DNA from 3 places in the Priestia sp. TGN 0903 genome. Region 3 is predicted to be linked to each of the others. Evidence: riboswitches for the same ligand, from Rfam matches in the RefSeq annotation. Region 3 holds a riboswitch; each other region holds the start of a gene.
What was found. A riboswitch is a leader RNA that binds a small molecule or an ion and turns the genes downstream of it on or off. The one in region 3 is predicted to bind S-adenosylmethionine.
Positions count from the first base shown of each region.

Region 1: it holds a riboswitch for S-adenosylmethionine, as region 3 does, so the genes downstream of both, ACRPLY_RS06395 (trans-sulfuration enzyme family protein) here and ACRPLY_RS15550 (hypothetical protein) in region 3, are expected to answer to the same signal.
Region 2: it holds a riboswitch for S-adenosylmethionine, as region 3 does, so the genes downstream of both, ACRPLY_RS02590 (Na+/H+ antiporter NhaC family protein) here and ACRPLY_RS15550 (hypothetical protein) in region 3, are expected to answer to the same signal.

Region 1 covers NZ_JBOZGL010000001.1:1,245,319-1,253,109, forward strand. The annotation lists gene putP (sodium/proline symporter PutP) at 11-1,489, shown strand; gene ACRPLY_RS06380 (SIMPL domain-containing protein) at 1,590-2,249, shown strand; gene ACRPLY_RS06385 (hypothetical protein) at 2,312-2,578, shown strand; gene ACRPLY_RS06390 (trans-sulfuration enzyme family protein) at 2,613-3,794, opposite strand; gene ACRPLY_RS06395 (trans-sulfuration enzyme family protein) at 3,778-4,923, opposite strand; SAM riboswitch class I at 4,995-5,112, opposite strand; gene ACRPLY_RS06400 (hypothetical protein) at 5,279-5,941, opposite strand; gene ACRPLY_RS06405 (hypothetical protein) at 6,011-7,102, opposite strand; gene ACRPLY_RS06410 (CotH kinase family protein) at 7,245-7,791, opposite strand, start outside.
Region 2 covers NZ_JBOZGL010000001.1:494,944-502,734, reverse strand. The annotation lists gene ACRPLY_RS02620 (spore germination protein) at 1-944, shown strand, start outside; gene ACRPLY_RS02615 (spore germination protein) at 951-2,078, shown strand; gene ACRPLY_RS02610 (Ger(x)C family spore germination protein) at 2,062-3,273, shown strand; gene ACRPLY_RS02605 (YtoQ family protein) at 3,436-3,876, opposite strand; gene ACRPLY_RS02600 (ABC transporter ATP-binding protein) at 4,047-4,958, shown strand; gene ACRPLY_RS02595 (ABC transporter permease) at 4,951-5,718, shown strand; SAM riboswitch class I at 5,820-5,926, shown strand; gene ACRPLY_RS02590 (Na+/H+ antiporter NhaC family protein) at 6,012-7,322, shown strand; gene ACRPLY_RS02585 (hypothetical protein) at 7,362-7,490, opposite strand; gene ACRPLY_RS02580 (LacI family DNA-binding transcriptional regulator) at 7,615-7,791, shown strand, end outside.
Region 3 covers NZ_JBOZGL010000004.1:202,158-209,948, forward strand. The annotation lists gene ACRPLY_RS15525 (MFS transporter) at 1-71, shown strand, start outside; gene ACRPLY_RS15530 (GNAT family N-acetyltransferase) at 328-774, opposite strand; gene ACRPLY_RS15535 (CotG/ExsB N-terminal domain-containing protein) at 888-1,259, shown strand; gene ACRPLY_RS15540 (VOC family protein) at 1,420-2,217, shown strand; gene ACRPLY_RS15545 (M20/M25/M40 family metallo-hydrolase) at 2,236-3,849, opposite strand; gene ACRPLY_RS15550 (hypothetical protein) at 4,319-4,561, opposite strand; SAM riboswitch class I at 4,630-4,731, opposite strand; gene ACRPLY_RS15555 (amidohydrolase) at 4,795-5,949, opposite strand; gene ACRPLY_RS15560 (GNAT family N-acetyltransferase) at 5,997-6,503, opposite strand; gene ACRPLY_RS15565 (methyl-accepting chemotaxis protein) at 6,710-7,791, opposite strand, start outside.

The DNA of each region.
Region 1 (7,791 bases), on a different contig from region 3:
GGGAGATTTGGTGGATATTGGTGTTTATATTTCACTGGGCATTTATTTTGTAGGAATGCTCGGAATAGGATGGTATGCCTACACAAAAACAACTCAAGACGTATCGGGTTACATGCTAGGCGGACGCGGACTAGGTCCGGCTGTTACTGCGCTTTCAGCAGGTGCTTCAGATATGAGCGGATGGATGTTAATGGGCCTTCCTGGATCCATGTACGTGACAGGTCTTTCAAGTTTATGGCTTGCAGTAGGTTTATCTATTGGTGCTTATTTAAATTATTTAATCCTCGCTCCGCGTCTTCGCACTTATACGGAAGTAGCGAATGACTCCATTACAATTCCGGACTTTTTTGAAAATCGCTTTGGGGACCATGCCAAGGTTCTTCGAACAGTATCAGCGATTGTTATCTTTATTTTCTTCACTCTTTACACTTCAGCTGGTATGGTATCAGGCGGAAGATTGTTCGAATCGGCATTTGGTTTAAATTACCAAATAGGACTATTTGTAACGGCTGCTGTCGTTATTGCCTATACTCTGTTCGGCGGTTTCTTAGCCGTTAGTTTAACAGATTTTGTGCAAGGCGTTATTATGTTCATTGCCCTTGTTTTAGTGCCTATTGTAGCCTTTACTGACTTAGGCGGCGTTGGAACAACAATGGATATTGTAAAAAATATCGATCCAACTTACCTTGATTTATTTAAAGGTACAACCGTAGTAGGGATTATTTCTTTTTTAGCCTGGGGACTTGGCTATTTTGGTCAACCTCATATTATCGTTCGCTTTATGGCGATCTCTTCTATTAAAGAATTAAAGCCTGCCCGTCGTATCGGTATGAGCTGGATGATCCTATCAATCATTGGCGCTATGTTAACGGGTCTTGTTGGAATTGCTTATGTGGATCAAACTGGGATGAAACTTGGGGATCCTGAAACAATCTTTATTAAATTTGCTGATGTTTTATTTAATCCATTAATTACTGGATTTTTATATGCAGCTTTATTGGCAGCGATTATGAGTACTATTTCTTCTCAGCTGCTTGTAACGGCAAGCTCTGTTACAGAAGATTTTTATAAAACATTTTTCCGACGTAAAGCCTCTGACAAAGAGCTTGTAACAGTCGGAAGAGCTGCGGTTTTAGGTGTTGCAATTATTGGTATTTTGCTTTCTTTAAAGCCTAGTGATACGATTTTAGGACTTGTCGGATACGCATGGGCTGGATTTGGTTCTGCATTTGGCCCGGCCATTTTACTAAGTCTTTACTGGAAGCGTATGACTAGATGGGGAGCCCTTGCAGGAATGATTGTAGGTGCAGCTACAGTATTAATTTGGGTAAATACTCCATTGAAAGATGCCCTTTACGAAATGATTCCTGGATTTTTCTTAAGCTTGCTGGCTGTTATTGTAGTAAGTCTGTTAACAAAAAAGCCTTCAGAAGCTGTAGAAGATCAATTTAGAAACATGGAAAGCGTATTAGAACAGCATACAAAATAGTAAAAAAAGTACACAAGTTACGACTTGTGTACTTTTTGCTTTTAATGCAAGCCCTGCAGTCATATATATGTACTAAAGACGGATTAAGGAGGGTTTTTACATGCAACATTCTTATTTCCCTTATGAACCTACACAGCCACTGCGCGCAGATACACAAAATAGAGAAATTAAAGTAACTGGTGAAGGAAGTGCTTCAGCCATTCCAAATGAAATTTCCATGACGATTGGAACGCGCACGGAAAACCGAGACGTTCAAGAAGCCTTAAAAGAAAATTCAGCTGTTTCAAATACTCTGCTGCAAGAGATACAAAAACTTGGAATCAATGACCAGCAAATTGAAACAGCTTCATTCACTATAAATCCTAAATATGATTACAGCGATGGAAAATCGACTCTTACAGGATACGAAGTACAGCATTTGTTTAGAGTAAGAGTACAAGATGTAAAACAAGCTGGCGATGTTTATAACGCTACGTTTTCAAGCGGAGCCAACGTAGCGCAAGATCTTCAATTTCACGTTACAAATGATGATAAATATGAACAAGAAGCGATAAGTAAAGCTTTGCTTAACGCTAAAGAAAAGGCCTTTACCATTGCCAACACGCTGCAGCTCCCTATTAACCAAATCCCCATTTTAATCGAAGAAGGCCCCGTCTATCAGTCATCTGGCTCCTCGCCTAAGTTATTAGCAGCCTCTCCCCCTATCCAAGCTCAGTCCTTGACTGTATCCGCTTCTGTAAAAGTTACGTACACGTATTAATACTTATGATAAACTATAGATTATTATAATGAAGAAACTAATCTAAAGGAGCTCTTTGCACAATGACTTCTGAACATTTACTAGCAGCTTATCAGACCCTATGGTTGAACCGTTCTTTCGCTTCTAAACAAGCCCTGACAAGTGAAGATCAGCTTCACGAAGCCATTCTGAAAGATTTAAAAGATGAAATGACTCATCCACGCGTTCGGCAAACACCGTATGTAAAATATCATCTTGGCATAAAAAGAATTCTAAACAGCAGTCTTTCCTCTGATGAAAAAGTTGCGCTTACGTCCCTATACACAAACCTTTTAGATAGCTGTATATAACAAAAAAAGGACTTCCTTAATGGAAGTCCTTTTTTTATTTAATTAACGCTTTTTCTTCTAAGCTTTGAAAAACAGCGTTAAAGTCTTGCTTCAAATCCTCGAATTCCTCTAGCCCTACTGAAAGGCGAAGAAGTGAATCAGTAATTCCTTTTTCTTCACGTACTTCTTTTGGGATACTTGCATGAGACATTGTTGCAGGATGCGTGAGAATGGATTCAACTGCACCTAGACTAACTCCAATTGAAGCTAATTTGACTCCTTGTAAAATATGTCGTGCTACTTCTTCATCCTGCACTTGGAAAGAAATCATAGCTCCGTATCCATTTGCTTGTTCTGAAATGAGTTTGTGGTCCGGATGACTTTTTAAGCCTGGGTAGTATACACGGCTCACTAGAGATTGTTCTTCAAGCCACTTTGCAAACTGCAGCGCTGTTTTTAACTGCTGATCTAAACGAACTTTTAATGTCTTAATGCCTCGAAGCAGTAAAAAACAATCCTGTGGCCCCAAGATAGCACCAAAAGCATTTTGTACAAACTTTACTTCTTCCGCTAGCTTTTCATCGCTTACTACAACTAAACCGCCAATGACGTCACTGTGGCCGCTGATATATTTTGTAGCACTATGAATGACAATATTTACACCAAGGTCAATCGGCTGCTGTAGATAAGGTGTTAAAAACGTGTTATCCACAATTGTAAGGAGATTGTGCTCCTTCGCCAAACTTGCTACTGCTTTAATATCCGTTACCTGTAAAAATGGATTTGAAGGGCTTTCGATATAAATAGCCTTCGTATCTTTTGTGATAGCTTCTTCTACTTTCTCAACCTTCGTTGTATCAACAAAAGTTGTTTTGATACCAAACTTTGAAAATAGTCGTGTTAATACACGATATGTCCCGCCGTACGTATCGTGTGAAACTAAAATTTCATCTCCTGATTCAAAAATAGATAACACCGATGAAATAGCAGCCATACCTGATGAAAAAGCAAAACCAGCGTATCCATTTTCTAGCTGAGCAATAGTGTTTTCTAAAGCCTCACGCGTTGGGTTTCCTGAACGAGAATAGTCATAGCGGCCGTTGTTCGTCTCATCTTCTTGATTAAATGTAGATACCTGATAAATAGGTACGTTAACCGCTCCAAAATGACCGTCAATTCCTGTATTTGCATGAATTAAGTTCGTACCAAATCTATGTTTATTATTGTTGGTATGCATCAAATGCCTCCTTCAAATCTTTAATTAAATCATCTGCGTGCTCAATTCCAACTGATAATCGAAGTAAACAGTTTGTTACTCCGACACGATTTCGAATTTCCTCCGGAATATCAGCGTGTGTTTGACGAGCTGGGAATGTCATTAAACTTTCCACGCCTCCTAAGCTTTCTGCAAATGTAATAACTTTAACATTTTCTAAAAGTACTGACACGATGTTAGGGTGTGAGACAGCAAAAGAAATCATGCCTCCAAATCCAGTTGCTTGTTTCTTCATGATTTCATAGCCCGGATGTGTTTCAAGACCAGGGTAATACACTTTTTCCACGAGATCATGAGCAGTAAGCCAATTTGCAATTTTCAGTGCGTTTTCGTTATGTTTTTCCATACGAAGCGCTAGCGTCTTAATACCGCGCAATAACAGCCAGCTATCCTGTGGACCTAAGATTGCCCCAGCTGCATTTTGATAAAAACGAATTTTCTCTCCTAAGCTACTACATCGAGCGACTACAAGACCAGCAACTACATCATTATGACCCCCAATGTATTTGCTTGCACTATGTATCACAATATCTGCTCCGAGCTCTAAAGGACGCTGATAGTAAGGGGACATGAATGTATTGTCAACGATAGTAAGCAAATCATGCTGTTTAGCTAACGCAATTGCTTCTGGCAAATCAGTCACGTGCATCATTGGATTTGTAGGTGTTTCAATAAATAGAGCTTTCGTGTTGGGACGAAGCGCATCTTTTACTTGCTCGAGATGGGCTGTGTTGACGTACGAAACAGTAATTCCTTGCTCTGAAAAGATTTCATTTAGTACTCGGTACGTTCCTCCGTATAAATCCTCTGATACAATTAAATGATCTCCGTTTTTAAATAGTGCTAAAACTGCCATTACACCCGCCATTCCTGAAGCGAATGCTACTCCTACTTCGCCTTTTTCTAAAGCAGCAATTGCTTCTTCCAATGCTGTACGAGTAGGGTTTGCCGTACGTGCATAGTCAAATCCCGTACTTTGCCCTAAAGCAGGATGAGCAAATGTTGATGCTTGGTAAATGGGTGTTGTAATAGAACCTGTTGAAGGGTCACGACCTACTCCTGAACGAACTAATAAAGTTTCAATTTTCATCTATTTCTCTCCTTAACTCAAAATAAAAAACACTCTTCACAGATGGAAGAGTGTTCGTTTATACACGATTTCTCTCATCTGTTAGAACAATACTGATGTTCCACAGGAATTAGCACCGTTCAAATGAATGTTTCATTTGATGGTTGCCGGGCATCGCAGGGCCAGTCCCTCCGCCACTCTTGATAAGAGTTCTATATAATTGTTGGTGGTTAACGTTTGTTGTTACTAACTTTAATAAAGATTTTCTTTATTGTCAACATAATTTTCTAAAAAATTTAAATCATCTCATTTGTTTATTCAATATACTTGTCCTGATAAGCACATAAAAAAAGAGACGACACCAAGGTCTCTTTTTCTAAGGCAAGTGCACAGATTTTACGTGAGCTAACTTCCAGTACATACTTTCTCCATTTGCCGTAATTAGTTCAACAATATTATTAGAAACTTCTTTAAGTACGCCAATTTTTTCTGATTGATCCCCTAAATCTAATACGACCAGTTGATTTTCATATTTTTTAAGCTGCTCTTCAAAGTTTCTGACAAAAGGTGCAGAGGCAGGCCTTACTGGGAGCTCTTTGTCACTTAAAGAATAAGGGGTTAACTCATTACTATAAGGGGTAAGCCATTTCAAATGATGTAAAGAAACAAAGACATTTTTATATACTGGAGAATAAAACACAAGATAATCATTCAGCACGCTTGTAATATAGCCATGCAATGATTTTCCTCCTGTTACATAAATTTCAATAAATTTTCCTTTTGCCTGCTGTAAAATATTACGATAAGAAATCCGCTGACTTTCTTCTATTAAGTTCTCTTCTATGGTTCGTAAAGGTGTATAATCTTCTTCTGAAACCTCTCGCAAGCGATGTATGTGTAAAAGAGGAATATACAAATAATCATGTCCATTATATAAAACCATTACATCTAACCCGAGATCAACAAGTTTTCCTATAAACGTTGTTTTCCCTGATATATCGACTTCAACAATTTTATCAATATAATGATTCATACTCATTCTCATTCTCCTCCTTTTTCCTATATGATAGAAAAGGTGCTTTATAAGCACCTTTTACGTTCCAGTTCGTCATGCTTTCCAACGATAATTTTTCGTTTTAATAACTTTTTCACCTGGTGTTGAAGAGCGTGAACCCGTACGGCGTCCTCCCGAGCGATCGTCTGTGCGACCTCCTGTACGTCTTCCGGTACGTCTTCCGGTACGGTCTCCAGTACGGCCATCCGTGCGACCTCCGGTTCTATCTACTGTAGTTGACTCTTGCATAGAATCTTCTTCATTTGTATCTCCATTTTGCTCAGAATTTTCTTCATTTTGCTTGAAAGATCCTTTTGATCCTAAGGCAATGGTTTTTACGTGTCTTGGTTGTAAACGTAAAACTTGATTATTTTGTACAAGAGTAAAGTTTCCACTGCGGCTTTGAACTAATACACCTTCCACAGCCTCTGGGCCTCCACCGTTAATAGCTACCCATCTATGTGAAAACTCTTCAAACAGTTCATTAAAACTTTTCGCTTTGATATAATCAGGTGTTTCTTCAACTAATAATGGATTTTGCGGAACAACAGGTGTATTTTTGCTTACAACTTCACTTACACTCTTTATATGCTCTACATTGATATAAACGACGCCGTCATCTTCTGTTAATAATACGACATACGCAGATTCAAATGAGCCTAATACGTCAAGGATTTTACCCACTTTCTTCTCTGGACCACCTTGATTTATTTGCACCTGCTTATCTTTCATTAATAATAGAGTACCTGCAAATGTGTTAGCTCTGTGAAGTTCTACTTCACTATTAAATCCAGAAAATGTTTGTGCCGAATTAGACTTCGTATCCTCTGTAATGCTTTTAACATGGGCAAGCTGATAATAAATAAATGTATACTGCTGCTGTGGAATAAGCTGAGCCGGCTGATTATTTTGCTGGTTGTTATTTTGATTTGTTTCAAGAGCAAGTGTTAAATAATCTGATTGAACGTCAATTAAATATCCCGTTTTAGATTCAGGCCCCCCGCGATATACAGTCACTACTCTCCCTTTTAGTGGTTTAAAATGGGCAGAGTAGCCCGTGCTTTCAGCTTGTTGAACTTTGCGAGCGCGACTACGATTTGCATTTTGAGTTTGATCTTGATTTTGGTCGTAGTAATAGTTACTCATTGTTTTTCCTCCTTATTGATTATCCTTATTGGTCATTCATACTGTATATATACGTATCATGTACAGCTATTGATTTCCTGCATTTGCCTATTATTAACAAAATCCACTGTTGCCTATAAATTGCCTATAAATCTATCTCTTTTTAAAAAGTCAAAATGTTATTTTTAATATACGCTGTTCGTTCTTTTATAAAAGACAGCATAAATTCGGGTTCTTTATAAAATTGCTCCAAGTTATCTTTTACGTAAGGATCTTTTAATACATAAGGAGCAATATACTCATGCAGTTGATAAATGATTGGTTTCATGTATTCTATCGTAAATTGATTATTTAGAACATTGTTCATTTTTTGAATATATCGTTTTTTAATGCTGTTCACCGCCAGTAAGCGAGCTGTAAGCGTATTAAATCCTTGTGCGCGGACATAGTCTCCTTCCATTACTTTTCCATTTACATCTCTTCCCCAAGTTGCATCATAATCCCATGGAATCAGTTCAAAGCGCCCGCTTTCATGATTTAGATAGAAGGCATAGTTATGGACAAAACCGTCGTAATTCTGCATACAAATAATACCGACTAACCAAGATAAGTAGCGGTCGACGTTCAAGTACTTCTCAATATTCTGTTCGAATTCTGTATTTGTCCACGTATTAAGATTAAATATAAACTTTTCTAATTTTTCCGCATCC
Region 2 (7,791 bases), on a different contig from region 3:
AGCGTTCCAAAAAAGACTTAGTTGTTGCTTACATAAAGGAAATTGTTGATCCAGAACTAATTGAAGAAGTAGAAAAACGAATTAAAAAAATTGATCTTGATAATGTACCGGAGTCAGGATATGTGGAACAACTCATTGAAGATAATTACCTTAGCCTATTTCCTCAGGTGCAGAATACGGAGCGTCCTGATCGTGTAATTGCTGCTTTGATGGAAGGGAGAGTAGCCATCTTATTAGACGGGACGCCTTTTGCTTTGATTGTCCCCGTTACGTTTAGCATGATGCTACAGTCGCCGGAAGATTATTATGAAAGGTGGATTCCCGGTACATTTATTCGTTTTCTTCGTTATATTGCAGTAGTTCTTTCCCTTTTTACACCGGCTTTGTATATTGCTTTTATTTCGTTCCACCCAGGGATGATTCCGACTAAATTGGCTATTTCCATTATAGGAACAAAGTCTGGAGTGCCGTTTCCAGCCCTTATAGAAGCCTTATTCATGGAAATAGCTATCGAAATCTTGAGAGAAGCTGGACTCAGGTTACCAAAACCAATTGGTCCAGCAATGGGAATTGTCGGTGGATTAATTATTGGAGAAGCTGCTGTGCAGGCAGGGATTGTTAGCCCTATTTTAGTGATTATTGTGGCGTTAACTGCCATTTCATCGTTTGCTATTCCGCAATATAGCGTCGGGATTTCATTGCGTATTCTTCGCTTCATAGCTATGCTATGCGCTGCCATACTTGGATTATACGGCGTCGTTTTATTTTTCCTTTTTATGACCAGTCATTTGGTGAAACTAAAAAGTTTTGGCGTATCTTACATGAGTCCAGCGGTACCCTATCGTTTAAGTGAATGGAAAGACTTGATGGTCCGTATGCCTCTTATGATGATGAAAAGACGTCCAAAGATGATGCACACCAAAGATTCTCTACGAAAAGGATAGCAGCTTATGATAAAAGGAAGTGAATCAGAGGTAATGATAAATTCAAAAGATCGTATTACGACGCCACAAACAGCTATTATTGTCATCAATTTTATACTTGGAACTGGTATTCTGACGTTGCCTCGAACAGCTGCGGAACAAGTGAAAACACCAGATGTGTGGTTAACTGTTATTCTAGGAGGAATAGTCACCATGATAGCAGCGATAATCATGGTGAAGTTAAGCCGGAAATTCCCTGGAAAGACGTTTTATCAATACAGTAAAGAAATTACAGGGAAATGGTTGAGTAAGTTAATTAGCTTACTTATGATAGGTTATTTTTTACTGCTTGGTGGTTTTCACGCTCGTTCATTGGCAGAAGTAACCGGATATCTCTTGCTGGAAGGAACGCCGACGTGGGCTATTATTATGCCATTCATGTGGATAAGCCTCTATTTAATTAGAGGGGGCATTAATCCGATCGCTCGACTGTTTGAAATTATATTCCCTATTACCGTTATTCTTTTTTTACTGGTAGCTTTTATGAGTATGAAAATATTTGAAATAGATAATCTGCGCCCCGTACTTGGATCAGGAGTTCTTCCTGTACTAAAAGGGGTAAAAACAACTGCTCTTGCATTCACCGGTCCTGAAATCATGTTAATCATTTTAGCTTTTATGAAAGAACCGCACAAAGCAGGAAAAGCTGTGCTAGTTGGAATTACTATTCCTATATTTATTTATGTGATTACTGTTGTAATGGTGATTGGAGCGTTATCGATTGATGGAGTAGTAATAAGAACATGGCCAACGCTTGATTTAATAAGGAGTTTTGAGCTGACAGGCTTGATTTTTGAACGATTTGATTCCTTGCTGCTAGTTGTATGGATCATGCAGATGTTTGCTTCTTTTACTATTAACCATTACGCCGCTTCATTAGGACTGTCTCAGCTTTTCCAAAAAAACATTCATCCATTTATGTATGGTTTGCTTCCGGTCATATATCTTATTTCCATGATTCCTAAAAATATTAATGATGTATTTAAATTGGGAGATATGATTGGCAATATCGCCTTAGTTTTATTTGGCTTTTTGCCGCTGCTGCTTCTCATTATTTCAAAAGTAAAGGGAGTAAAATATGAAACAAACCTTTAACCATTTCCAGTACCTATTGGTTTTGTTTTCTGTTTTTTTGCTCTTTCCTCTGGCAGGCTGCTGGAGCAGTCATGAAATTGAAGAGCAAAGTTTTGGAGTGGGTGTGGCCTATGATAAAGGTAAGGAGTCCATAGCTGAAAAAGAATTTGATGAACAAGGAGAAGGGTATACTAAAAAGAACCTGATTACGTCAACTTATCAACTTATCACTCCTCAAGTCGCAAGTTCAACCACTAAACAAGGAGGACCGCAGCAGAAATCTTACGTAAATATTTCGGAAACAGGAGATTCTCCTTTTCAAATGCTTCGTGAATTATCTTTAAGAAGTGACACTCCTTTAACTAGTCCTCATATGAAAGTAATGGTTATCAGTGAGGCCCTTGCACGAGCGTATAGTTTAGAGCAATTAGTGGACCAAACTCTTCGGGACAATGATTTTAGACCTAGTTGCCTTGTGTTTATTAGTAAAGGAAGAGCTAGCGACACGTTAGAATCAAAAACAGCAGGAGAGATCCCAGCTTTTCACCTGTATGGAATGATAGACAATACGTATCGAACAACGCGGGTTTTACCGCCCATGCCGCTTATTAAATTAGCAAGCAAGATTCAAACTGGATCTAGTTTTCTGTTGCAAAATGTATTATCAGCAAATGGAGAAATCAAATTTGCGGGTGCTGGTATAATTAAAGGGGAAACAAGCAAAATGATTGGTTTTTTGAATGAAGAAGAACTAGATGGTTTGGCTTGGATTACAGGGAAAGGGAAAGGCGGGCTAGTAAAAAGCTTTGATAAAAAGACCGGTCAGCTGATTGTATATGAAATAGAGTCTATGAAAAGTCACATTCAACCCCATGTTAAAGGAGATAATATCTCTTTTGATGTACACATTGAATCAGTGGGAAGGCTATCTGAAAGTTGGATGACCTCAGGGAGCTCTTTTAATAATCAATTTTTACAGAATGCGCAAAAGACTTCAGAAAAAAAAGTAAAGTACCTGGTAAGAAACGTACTAGAAAAAATGCAAACAAAATATAAAGTTGATGTTGCAGGTTTCGGAAATCAATTGAGAATTAAGCAGCCTAGAACATGGATGAGGGTCAAAGGAAATTGGGATCAAACATTTAGTGAAGTGCCAATTAACTATGATGTGAAGTTAACGATTAAAGATTATGGAGCATCCGGGTCAAAAAAGTAAGCACCCGACTGTAACTTTGCTTATCGTTATGTCAAAAATGAAAAAAACCTAAAAAAATAATAATCTCGGAACTTCCCACGAAATACTCATCGTATGCTTCGTACAGAGCCTTCAACAAACAACAAATAAGAGCTGCCGGTTTTCGACAGCTCTTATTTGTTGTTATTCAAAAATATAAGCTAGTGCTTGAAGAGCCTGTTCTGGCGTTTCGACTACAACTTGGGCTTTGTTTGACAGTTCTTTAAGCGGGTGGTGCAGTTTTTCAGGGCGAACCAAAATTAGCGGTTTATCTAATGCGATGGCTGTCGCCGCATCCATTGCGCTGTTCCACTGTTTGTATTTTTCACCAAATAAAGCAATGACCACATCAGATTTTTTAAGGAGCACCTGTGTGCGTAAATTATTAATTTGAGAAGCAGCTTCATCTTTTAAGACAGCATTAGGCTGTTTTCCTAAAATTTCTTCTCCAATGTTGTCGGAGCGGTCATGGTCTGTCATGGGACCGACAAAGGTAAGGGGAAGGTTTAATTGTTCTGCTTGGTTTTTAATTTCGTCTCGCCAGTTATCGTGAATTTGCCCGGCAAGGTATACGGTTAAGTTCATTATGTAGAAGTCCTCCTCTAACTAAGGTTTGTTTTATTTTATCAAATGTAAGCGGATAATACGAATGATTTGAATGGGCTACTTTTCCAAAAATAAGGTTATAGTAGACAAATAGTTAAAAAAGAGAAACAATAGAAGGCGTATTGCTAATTAAAGAAAGGATGTACATGATGACAGAAACAGTGCTACAAGTAGATCATGTCAGTAAAGTAATTGGGAAGAAAACCATTTTGCATGATGTATCCTTATCGGTTGAGCGCGGTGAGATTTTCGGATTGCTTGGTCCGAACGGATCTGGAAAAACAACGCTCATTCGTACCGTCGTAGGACTCATTAAAGAAACAAAGGGAACAATTACCGTCAATGGGTTTCCTTTAAAAGAACAGTTTACATCAGCTATGAAATCAATTGGAGCGATTATTGAAAATCCTGAGTTTTATGATTATCTGACGGGCTATCAAAATTTAAAACACTTTGCGAATATGCATGAAGGGATCACAGCAGAACGCTTGGATGAAGTGATTGCGCTAGTAAAGCTTGAAAACAGCATTCATGCAAAAGTGAAGACGTATTCCCTTGGGATGAGACAGCGTTTAGGAGTAGCTCAAGCTATTTTACATAAGCCTGCATTGCTTTTACTAGACGAACCAACAAATGGTCTAGACCCAGCGGGAATGAGAGAATTTCGTACATATTTACAAACTCTCTGCAGGGAAGAAGGTATTTCAATTTTAATCGCGAGCCACTTATTAAAAGAAGTGGAAGCATTATGTGACCGCGTTGGTATTATTCAAAACGGCGAGTTAAAAGCTGTTCAAGATCTATCTCCAAATCGTCAAGATCAAGGGATGTATGTAGAATTTGAAGTATCTGACGTGCAACAAGCAGCGGATCTTTTATCTCAAGAATTCCAAGTAACAATAAAATCCGATAGTATTGATGTAGTGATTATGAAAGAACAAATTCCAGCTGTGAATAGAAAATTAGTGGACAGCGATATTTTAGTCTACCGAATCACTCCTGTTTATGAGACGCTTGAAGATTCGTTTATGTCCGTTACGGAGGGAGAGCACCATGCTTAAGTTAATTCAAAATGAACATATGAAATGGTTTTACAAAAGAAGTACAAAAGTCACGTTTATTACAATCGGCATCTTAACTCTTTGTATGGCTCTTTTAATGAAGAAAGTAGCAAACAGCGCAGGAACGGAAGACAACATATTGAATTTCCTGTCATTTAGTGCAGGCATGCTGATCCTCGTTCAATTTTTCGCGCTTGCTGTTGGAGGATCAATGGTTGCAAAAGAGTTTGAAGCGGGTACCATTAAGCTTCTTTTAATTCGCCCTGCTAGACGTTCAACGATTTTAACGTCCAAGTACATAACGCTCGTTTTAATTAGCTTGTATTACTTGCTGAGCTATTTGCTTTTTTCGTTTGTATGGGGAGCATTGTTCTTTGGATTTGCTAGTCTAGAAGGAGATGCGCAGCTGCTTAAAAACATTACGCTTACGTATGACAGCGCGTATATGGAAACGTTTATGATGATGACGTTTGCTTTTATGCTGTCGTCTTTATTTAGAAACAGCGCGCTTGCTTCAAGTCTAGCTATTGTCATAAGTATCGGCGCAAAAGCTGTAACAGGACTAGTATCAGAGCTAGGTTTATGGTGGGGGAAATTTTTACTGTTCGCCAACACAAACTTTGTGCAGTATATGGACGGAATGAAGACGATGTTTGACGGAATGACAATTCCATTTTCAATCTTCATCTTAGTTGCACACTTTGTCTTCTTTATGGGCGTAGCGTGGGTGGCGTTTTTAAAACGTGACGTAGCTAATTGATGTGAGAATTTTCACACTATATATTTTTCTAAAATAGCATTTGACAATTAAATAAAAAGAGATTACAGTAGTGAAAGACTATTTTTAAAACAACTACAAACTTCTTATCAAGAGAGACGGAGGGACTGGCCCTATGATGTCTCGGCAACTGGCTGTACGCAGTGCGGTGCCAAATCCAGCAGACGATGTTTCGTTTGGAAGATGAGAAGGGTAATCTTATGATACAAATAAGAGACCTCTTCTTATCAATAAGAAGAGGTCTTTTTTTATTACGTAAACAAGAGGTGTTGAGAATGGAACAACAAAAAGGAAACGGCTGGGCGCTGTTACCGCTGGGCGTCTTTTTAGTCCTGTTTGTCGGATCAGGAATTATAACGGGAGATTTTTATAAGCTGCCTGTATTAGTAGCTATTATCATTGCAGCCATTGTGGCGCTGGCTATGAACCGCAAAGATTCACTTAATGTAAAAGTGGAACGCTTTGCTAAAGGAGCAGGGCATCCTGATATCATTATTATGGTACTTATTTTTATTTTGGCAGGTGCTTTTTCTCAAGTCGCTAAAGGCATGGGAGCTGTTGATTCAACGGTAAACTTAGCTCTGTCTGTGCTTCCGCAAAGCTTAGTGGTAGTCGGAATCTTTGTTATTGGCGCATTCATTTCAATTTCGATGGGAACGTCAATGGGAACGATCGCTGCGTTAGGGCCTATCGCTGTAGGAATCAGTGAGCAGGCGCATGTATCGATTACATTGGCAATTGCTGCTGTTGTTGGTGGTGCAATGTTTGGAGATAATTTATCCGTAATCTCTGATACGACCATTGCGGCAGTTCGTACGCAAAAAACAAATATGTCAGATAAATTAAAAGTAAACTTTTTTATTGTCCTTCCTGCAGCGATTGTTACAGTGATTTTATTACTTGTAATGACGCTAGGCAATACGTCATCAGTAGAAATTAAAGATTTTAGCTGGTTTAAAATCTTGCCTTATGTCGGCGTACTCGTCGCTGCCATATTTGGTGCAAACGTATTAAGTATTTTAACCGGAGGAATTGTATTAGCCGGCGTGATTGGATTAGCTGACGGAAGCTACACGCTTTCTTCTCTTGCTAAAACTGTGACAGAAGGTATTGGCGGAATGTCGGAATTAATTATTTTATCTCTTTTAATTGGCGGAATGGTTGAACTCATTCGCTATAACGGCGGTATTCAGTTCTTATTGAACCTATTAACACGACGCATTCAAACAAAAAAAGGCGGAGAATTCAGTATCGCTGGATTAGTAAGTTTAACAAATTTAGCCACGGCTAATAACACGATTTCAATTATTACAGCAGGTCCGTTAGCGAAAGAAATCTCTGATAAGTATTCAATTGATAATCGTAAATCAGCCAGTCTGCTCGACTTGTTTTCATGCAGCGTTCAAGGGCTTATCCCTTACGGTGCACAAATGCTTCTCGCAGCAGGATTTGCTAAAGTTTCACCGGTTGAGATTATTCCATTTACATTCTATCCAATGTTAACAGCGGTTTGCGGTATCATTGCGATTGTAATTGGCTTTCCTCGTTTAAATAAAAAATCAAAATCATCTAAAGAAGCTGCGTAATATCAAACCCTTAAAAAGAACATTCTTTTTAAGGGTTTTTTACTGTTTGAAAAAATCAGTCGGCTTTTTTTCATCTAGCTCCTTCCAAAGTGTCTCATTTTGTTTAAGTGCATAAGCCGCTCCTCCGATTTCAATTCCGCATAATAAAATGAATAATAAAATACCCATGATATGACCTCCTTATAAAAGTGAATAAAAACATGATTGTAACGGGTTTAGCTTATTGCTTTTTCACTTTATAATGAGAATAAAGTATGAAACGCGTTTCAGCGCAAGAGAAAAAGGTGAAAACATGACAAATATCCGAGATATCGCAAAAAAAGCTGGTGTATCTGTTTCGACCGTGTCACGGGTTTTAAATCATCATCCGTATGTAAAAGAAGAAAAGCGCCGTCTGGTAGAAGAAGTAATTCAAGAACTTAATTATGAACAAAACATTAATGCCGTTCACTTATCAAAAGGGAAAACA
Region 3 (7,791 bases):
CTTTAGCTGCTTTACTGCTGATTCAGCGTCATACAGCTCTAGATTATTCTGAGCAAACACTATCATCATAGAGGCTGAAACAAAAGTATTTTAGCTGAAGGAAGATCCGAACGATGAATCGAGATTCTTGATGGAGAATCCAACGCGTTCGGATTTTTTTATTGCTATGGTAAACGTAAGTTTCATGTATGTAGGTACTTCTAGCTGGTGATTGGAGGGCAAGGCGAAGACTCCTGCGGAAAGCGAAGCCTTGTAGGGAAATCAACAGCCGATTCCTACTAGCTCATGTAGCCAATTTGTTAGTCTTTGGATTAATCTAGCTATGTCTCAATCTCTTTTCATCGTTACTAACACAAGATTATCCGCAGCTGCAGTGTGTTTTATAATTGAAAACCGATGAGCTTCGTATAGCTTAATCGCAGGTGTATTTTTTTCGGCTGTGGAAACCATACACTCACATTCTGAATATCTTTGAAGTACATATGTTAAAAGACGGCTTCCGATTCCTTTTCGAAAGTAACGAGGACGCACAACAAGGCGGCAAATCGTTAATCGCTCATTTTCTTTTTCAAACGACAGCACGCCTGCTAGCTTACCTTCAATTATTTCTCCGATAAACACTTCCTTGCTTTTCATAACACCTTCTTTGCTTTCTGTAAGCTGAGGAATATCTGAAAAGCTAATGAGCCTTGCTTCTTCTTGATAAGCTTCTACTTGCACAGCTACTATTTGAAGAGCGATATCCACTCTTTGATGTTCGAGGATTTGAAGCATGAAAACCACTCCATTTCTTTCACAAATTTAGACAAATTCCATGTTTTCACTATATCCAAACACCTTCCTTGTACATATTGTATTATGTACCGAATTAGCCAGGAGGTGTTTATATGCATATCACTGCTGAAAGAATTAGAGAAGCAACAGAAGCACTTGCTTCTACTGAGCTTGAAACATTTATGTACCAAGAGCCAACTGCTCTTCACAGACGCTCTCGTCGTCGTTCTACTCGTCGTTCTACTCGCCGCACTACTCGCCGTTCTACTCGCCGCACTACTCGCCGCACTACTCGTCGCACTACTCGCCGCACTACTCGTCGCACTACTCGCCGTTCTACTCGTCGCACTACTCGCCGTTCTACTCGCTGCACTACTCGCCGTTCTAGCCGTCGCCGCTGTCGCTGCGGTTCACCTTGCTGCTCATATCCATGGTTTAATAAATCATTTGGCTGCTGCTTTAAAGGGCATGGCTGCCGTCGCTAACTAACTCTAAAGCAAGCCGAGTCTAAAACATACGCGGCTTGCTTTTTTTAACGATTTCTGTTTTTTATTTTATTTTACATAATTATTCGTTTCATTCTTCTTGAAGGAGAAAACAAAGTATAATAATAGGAAAGACTCTCTCTTAAAAGGAGGACTATCCATGCGCCTATCTTTTGATCACCTTGTTCATTTTTCACCTGATCCTATTAAAGCTCAGAAAGAACTAAACGAATACGGAATCAACGTTATTAAAGGCGGTACCCATGAAAAATGGGGCACTTTTAACACGTTGGCTTATTTTCACCTGAGCTATATTGAGTGGCTTGGGCTTACAGATATCGCATTAGCTCAAACAGTTACAGATAATGACCTTATTCAGCAGCTTGTTAACGAACATACGCCGTTTGGTCATTTTGGGCGATTTGCCCTTCGTACAGATGATATGGATTTGCTCATAACCGAGCTGAAAGACAAGGGCTACACTGTAAAAGGCCCTGTAGCGGGGTCTCGTCAAACTAATGATGGAGAAAGACTTCAATGGCAAATGTGTTTTATTGAAGATGACCATGATGCCCTCCCTTTTCCTTTCTTTATTGAGTGGGGTGAACCAGAAGAAAAACGCAAGCCAAAGCTAGCTGCTCTTTCTTCCCATCAAGCCGGTCAGCTGCAGCTAAAAAACATTTACTGTGCTGTACATAACCTTGAAGAATCCATCAGCAAATGGACAAAACTGCTGGACGTTCAGGCTGGCGAAAGCTACAAAGACTCTTTCCTTGATGCACGTTGTCAAAAACTATATGTCAATGAAGGAAACCTTATTTTTTGCAGCGGAACACAAGGTGTTGTCCATGATACATTAAAAAAAGTTGGAGAGCGTCCATTTTTGGTTGAATTGGATCACGCTCTAACATCGCAACAAATTACCGTACAAGGAGCTTCTTTTAAATTCAACAAATAAACATCCGCGGGCGGATGTTTATTTCTGTGCTTCTTTTATAGCTTGATAAATGAAGTGAGGCAAAATCTCAAAGGAATACTGAACGTCTAATCTTTCGGTCCATTGATGCGCATCTCTTCCCAGCGGTCCAATGTTCAGCACCGGCATCTTCAGCTCCTCTAGCTCTTCTAGCGGGATATGATATCCTTTATTCCATAGAGGCATATTGGCTACTAACGTGTTAAATGTATGAAGCGGGTGCTGCAGGCTGGCATAGCTTAAATCCGAAATTCCGCCAAAATAACTTTGTTCAACTAGCTCCACTTGGAATTGCTCTTTGGCAGCTGCCTGTACGTTTGACAAAATCCTTTGTACAAAGAGATCATCATGTGAACAAACGGCCGGGTAAAAAGGCGGCGTAAAAAATAAGACTATCATCGGAGCTGCTTCTTTACATAAACCAGCTAAAGAGTTTACTAATTTAATGGTTTTATTTCTGTCATCATCTTCTTGTGCCAAAAGTGCCGCTTCCATTTCTTGCACATATTTTTCACCGTGCTGTTTGACTGCATGAGTATAAAGTTCTTCATACGTCCATACGTTCACGTCAAGGGATGAACCCTCCATTCCCACAGCGTACTGCCGAGCAGCTTTATTATAATGTTTTTTTACATTCAAAGCCGCTTTGTCAGCCGATTTCAACAGCAGATCTGTTACTTCTTTAAGAGAGCGGTTTAACATAAATAAATTAAATAATACAACGGCAGAGTGCGGAACTTGAACGGAATACTCTTCTTTTAAATCTTTTTGTATCAGCACCGTAGGAGGTGGACTCGTTTCATCTCTTACTTTTTCGCAAAAATCAACGTTTAGTTCTATTTCTGTTGTTAAATAAGAAGCTAGTAAATTAGCATTCAAACCAGCTAGCGGTTCCCCTACATGAGTTTCTTTTCCATAACACAAAAAGCTTGGCATGATCTTGCCAATCGATCCTGAGTACACATAGTTCGTTTGATCACCAGGATAGCGGCTGAACACTGGTTCTGCATTTAGCATGAGAGAAAAATCCAGCTGATGTTTGCACGCAAGTTCTAAAAGAACAGGCACTGCTTTTCTCATTCCGAGCGAATTTACTTCTTCATCCGGTACCGACAGAAGCAGGATGTTTCCGTCAAACTCTCCGTTGCATGCTCGTTCAATCATACTGATATGCAGAGCAATACCTGCTTTCATGTCCATCGTTCCTCGGCCAAAAAGCCAGTCTCCTTTTATCATATCTTTTTGTACGTGCGCCGGAACTTGTTCCATATCATTATAAAAAGTACTCGTTAACGTATCAGCGTGAAAAGCATCCTTTTTCCACTGTCCATAATCTTGTACATCCACTACGTCGTAATGACTGACTAATACAACTGTTTTATTCGTATTTTTTCCTTCAACAAAAGCTGTGACAATCGATCGCCCGTCTCCTGTTGAATGAAGCTCAACTTGCTCGTTTTTTTGAAAGTAAGGCAGCTTCAATAAATACGACGCTATCGATTCAGCCATTTCCACTTCTGCCATCGTTCCTGTCACGCTAGGTATAGAAACCAATTCGCTTACAAGCTTCTTTAACTGTTCTTTTGTTTGATACAAAGATGTTTTGTTCGACATACCCTTCATCTCTTTCCTTTTTCTAAATTTTCCATCAAACAAAACGATTCGTCAATCCCTTTGACAGAGACCCTTTCATTCTATCCCTATGTATCATAGTATGCGCTTCCTTGACGCACATGATAAAAAAAGAGTGCGCGGCTAGGGCTAGCACCGCACACTCTTTTTTTTACTTTTCGTCATCTTCTAAAAAGTCTAGGATACGATCAATAAGCTGTTCGCTTCCTGCATCGTTTCCATGTTCAAGAGACATTTCCATTTCAATGCTCCTTTCATAAAATATTCTTGTTTTATAACATACCACAATTCATTTCGAATGTAACCTTTAATTTGTGTAAAAATTTCGACAATTTATGATTAATTTTAAAACCTAGTGAGTAATGATTATACCCACCAGATTCTTCAATTGTCAAAAAACATGCTTTCTATTTAAAAACACTAAAAAAATAGAGGCGCGAGCAAACTTCTTCTATAAAAGACAGCCTACTCGCTCAAGCTTGGAACAGCATGATGAATAAATTTCTAGTTCATTTGCTTTTTGTACATCTTTAATATCTATGCCTACAGCATATGTACGAACATGGTTTTCGACCACAATTTCATAAAATGTTTCTAATTCACGATAAGCTACTTGATAATGCTTTCCTAATAATTTTACGGCTTCCTTTAATGCTTTCTCTCCTGTATGTGCTGCAACTGCTGTATGACTCATAAAACCCTCTCCTTTTAGAAAAATAAAAAAAACTCATTTTGCTTTGATGCAAAATGAGTTTTTCACCCGTTTTATCACCCAAAGCACATGCTTTGCTGGTAGGAGCACCTTACATTCGTAGGTTGCTGTGGAGTCAAAGAGCCAGATCTCTCGTCCACTCGTGATAACTTTTTTAATTTAAAATTTATTTTATCAAACAATTCCATCCGCGTAAATAGAAAAATAAAAATATTTTAATTTTTTTGGTAATGGAATGAATTCAAAAAGTCAAAGCTTAGATTAGCAAAATAAGAAGCTGCTACAAGTAATGCCTCTTCATTTAATGAAAAAGAAGGATGGTGCCATTCATATTCTCCAGCCGTACCCATCCATACAAAAAATCCTGGTACACGCTGCTGATATACGGCAAAATCTTCTCCTCCAGGCGATTGTTCAGCTTCTACGACTTGATAACTAAGATTCTCTGCAGCGTTAATAACCAATTTTTCCAGCGTATCATCATTGTTTACTACAGGAAGATACGGATACCATTTAACGTCTACTGAAGCCCCGAAAGCTGCTCCAATCCCTTCAGCAGATCGTTTCATAAGAGCCGGTATTTTTTCTCTCGCTTCTTCTTGAAAGGTACGCACCGTTCCTTCAAGCGTTACTTTGTCAGGAATGACGTTCCACGAGCTCCCTCCGTGGATTTGAGTTATGCTGACAACAACATTTTGAAATGGGCTGAGATTACGGCTGACAATGGTTTGTAAACTAGTAACAATTTGACCAGCAACAGCAATCGGATCTACTGTTTTTTCTGGAATACCTGCGTGACCGCCTACTCCTTTGACGTCAATTTCAAAACGATCAACGCTTGCCATTAAAGGTCCCGATTTGACACCAATGGTTCCTACAGGAAGATTCGGTTTGTTATGCATCCCAAATATCGCTTCTACTCCTTCGAGCACACCTTTTTCAACGAGCATTTTTGCCCCAGAAGCCGTTTCTTCGGCCGGTTGAAAGATAAATCGAACCGTACCGCAAAGCTCCTGCTGACGCTCTTTGAGAAGAATGGCTGCTCCGATTATAGAAGCCGTATGAAAATCATGGCCGCATGCGTGCATAACACCGTTCACTTCAGAAGCAAATGGCAGATTGGTTTTTTCTTCAATTGGCAGCGCATCAATATCAGCTCGAATAGCGATAGTAGGTCCCGGCTTTCCTCCCACAATTTCCGCTACTGCTCCCACGTCTAAATGGAATGCATCCGCTATAGAAATATCGTAGTGCTTTAACCACTTTTTAATACGTTTAGTTGTTTCATATTCTTTCATTGAAAGCTCTGGAAACCGGTGCAGCTCACGGCGTATGTCTATTAGCGTATTTAGTAGTAATTGATCTGTCATATTTATCACTCTTTCACATTTCTTAATTTAGACCACTTCTCTATCTTTTACGACAAAGAGTGTACCTCATTGAATTTTTTATAAAGAAATACGGTCGTATAGCTTTCTGCAAGGTGCTTTTCTTTAGCTTGAACATATCCTTTTCGTTCATACATCTCAACTAACCAAGGATGTTCTTTTGCTGTTCCTAAAGACACACCTGGCGATTTAAACGTATTTTTTATTACCTCTTCCTCTACTAGATGAAGCAGCTTAGATCCAACGCCTTTCCTGGCAAACGACGGGTCCACTGCAAACCACCAAAAGTGTGGAACAGCAAACGGACCTGGATGTTCTCCCCAAGGCATTCGTATAGATACAGTGGCAGCGATTCTTTTATCTTCTTCGTATACATAGCAAAGGTTTTGAGAAATATTTTTCTTAACGAGGGCAAGATCAGCAGTAGCTGCTAAGAAAGGAATGCCTAGCTCTCGAATAGGCTTATATGCTTGTAGAGTTAAGTTCAATAAGTTATCCGCGTCGTCATTTGTTGCCAAACGGAATTCATTTTTCATCTCTTTGTCTCCTTATATAGTACTTAAATATTTTATTTAACTTATAAGTTTACTAAGAATTAAAAAAGACAGACTGCCGCCTTGCGTACTCACTATACAACTGCTTTGATAACGTGTCAATTCTATTTATCGTTTTCTATAAAAGATATAAATAAAACGAATACACGCAGAAAACTGCGCGTATTACGTACATATCAAGATAGACTTCAGGACTCACTTACCGTAGCTTTTAAATTAGCTGCCAACATCACAAGTTCTTCTATAGATGCTAACTCCTCTTGTGAAGCCGCAGCTACTTCTTCAGCGTAAGCAGCTGCTTGTTTAGCAACCTCCGAAAGGGTCATGACGGACTCCATTACTTTGAACGAATACCCATCAATCTCTCCTGTTGCTTTTGTCATTTTGTTCATTTGTTCTTGAGCGGCAAAGACATCTTCCATAATTGTCGAAAACTGTTGCGTTACATCTTCGACAGTGGCAATACCAAGCGTGACTTCTTCCGTATTCACTTCCATGTTTTGATAAGCCCGCTTTGCCTGTACTTCAATTTCTTTTAACAAATGACTGATTTGTATAGCGGACGTTTTAGATTCTTCCGCTAGCTTACGTACTTCCCCTGCCACTACAGCAAAACCTTTTCCATGTTCTCCAGCCCTTGCAGCTTCAATAGCAGCATTAAGTGCAAGAAGATTTGTTTGTTCAGCAATTCTTGTAATCGTATTAATAATGCGGCCAATCTCTGCGGAACGATCTTCGAGTCCCTTTACTTCACTGGTCGATATCTTAACGGTTTCATAGATTTTATTCATTTGATTCGTCACATCTTTCACCGCAACATTTCCGGTAGAAGCATGTTCAGAGGCTCTGTTCATCGATTGTTGTACCTTTGAAGAATGATCAGTCATTTTCTGAAGCAGCTTGGCCATATCCACCATAGCTTGCTCGGTTTCAACCACACTTAGCAACTGCTTATCAGAACCCGCAGCAATTTCTTGAATAGACATCGTAACTTCTGTCACAGCTGTTTTTGTTTCCTTCATGCTTACAAGCAATTGCTCTGAGGAATGACTGACCGTGCTCTTTGTTTTACTTATTTTCTGACCCAGCATTCTCATGTGAGTCATCATTTCATTAAATGAAGATATGAGTGTACTAATCTCATTTTTCCCTTTCAAAGGAACAACATCTACAGATAAATCGCCGTTTGAAATCCCTTTCATTGTTTTTGACAAATTTTCAACCGCAATTATGTAGCGACGTATGATAAAATAGAACACGGTAGTTGTAA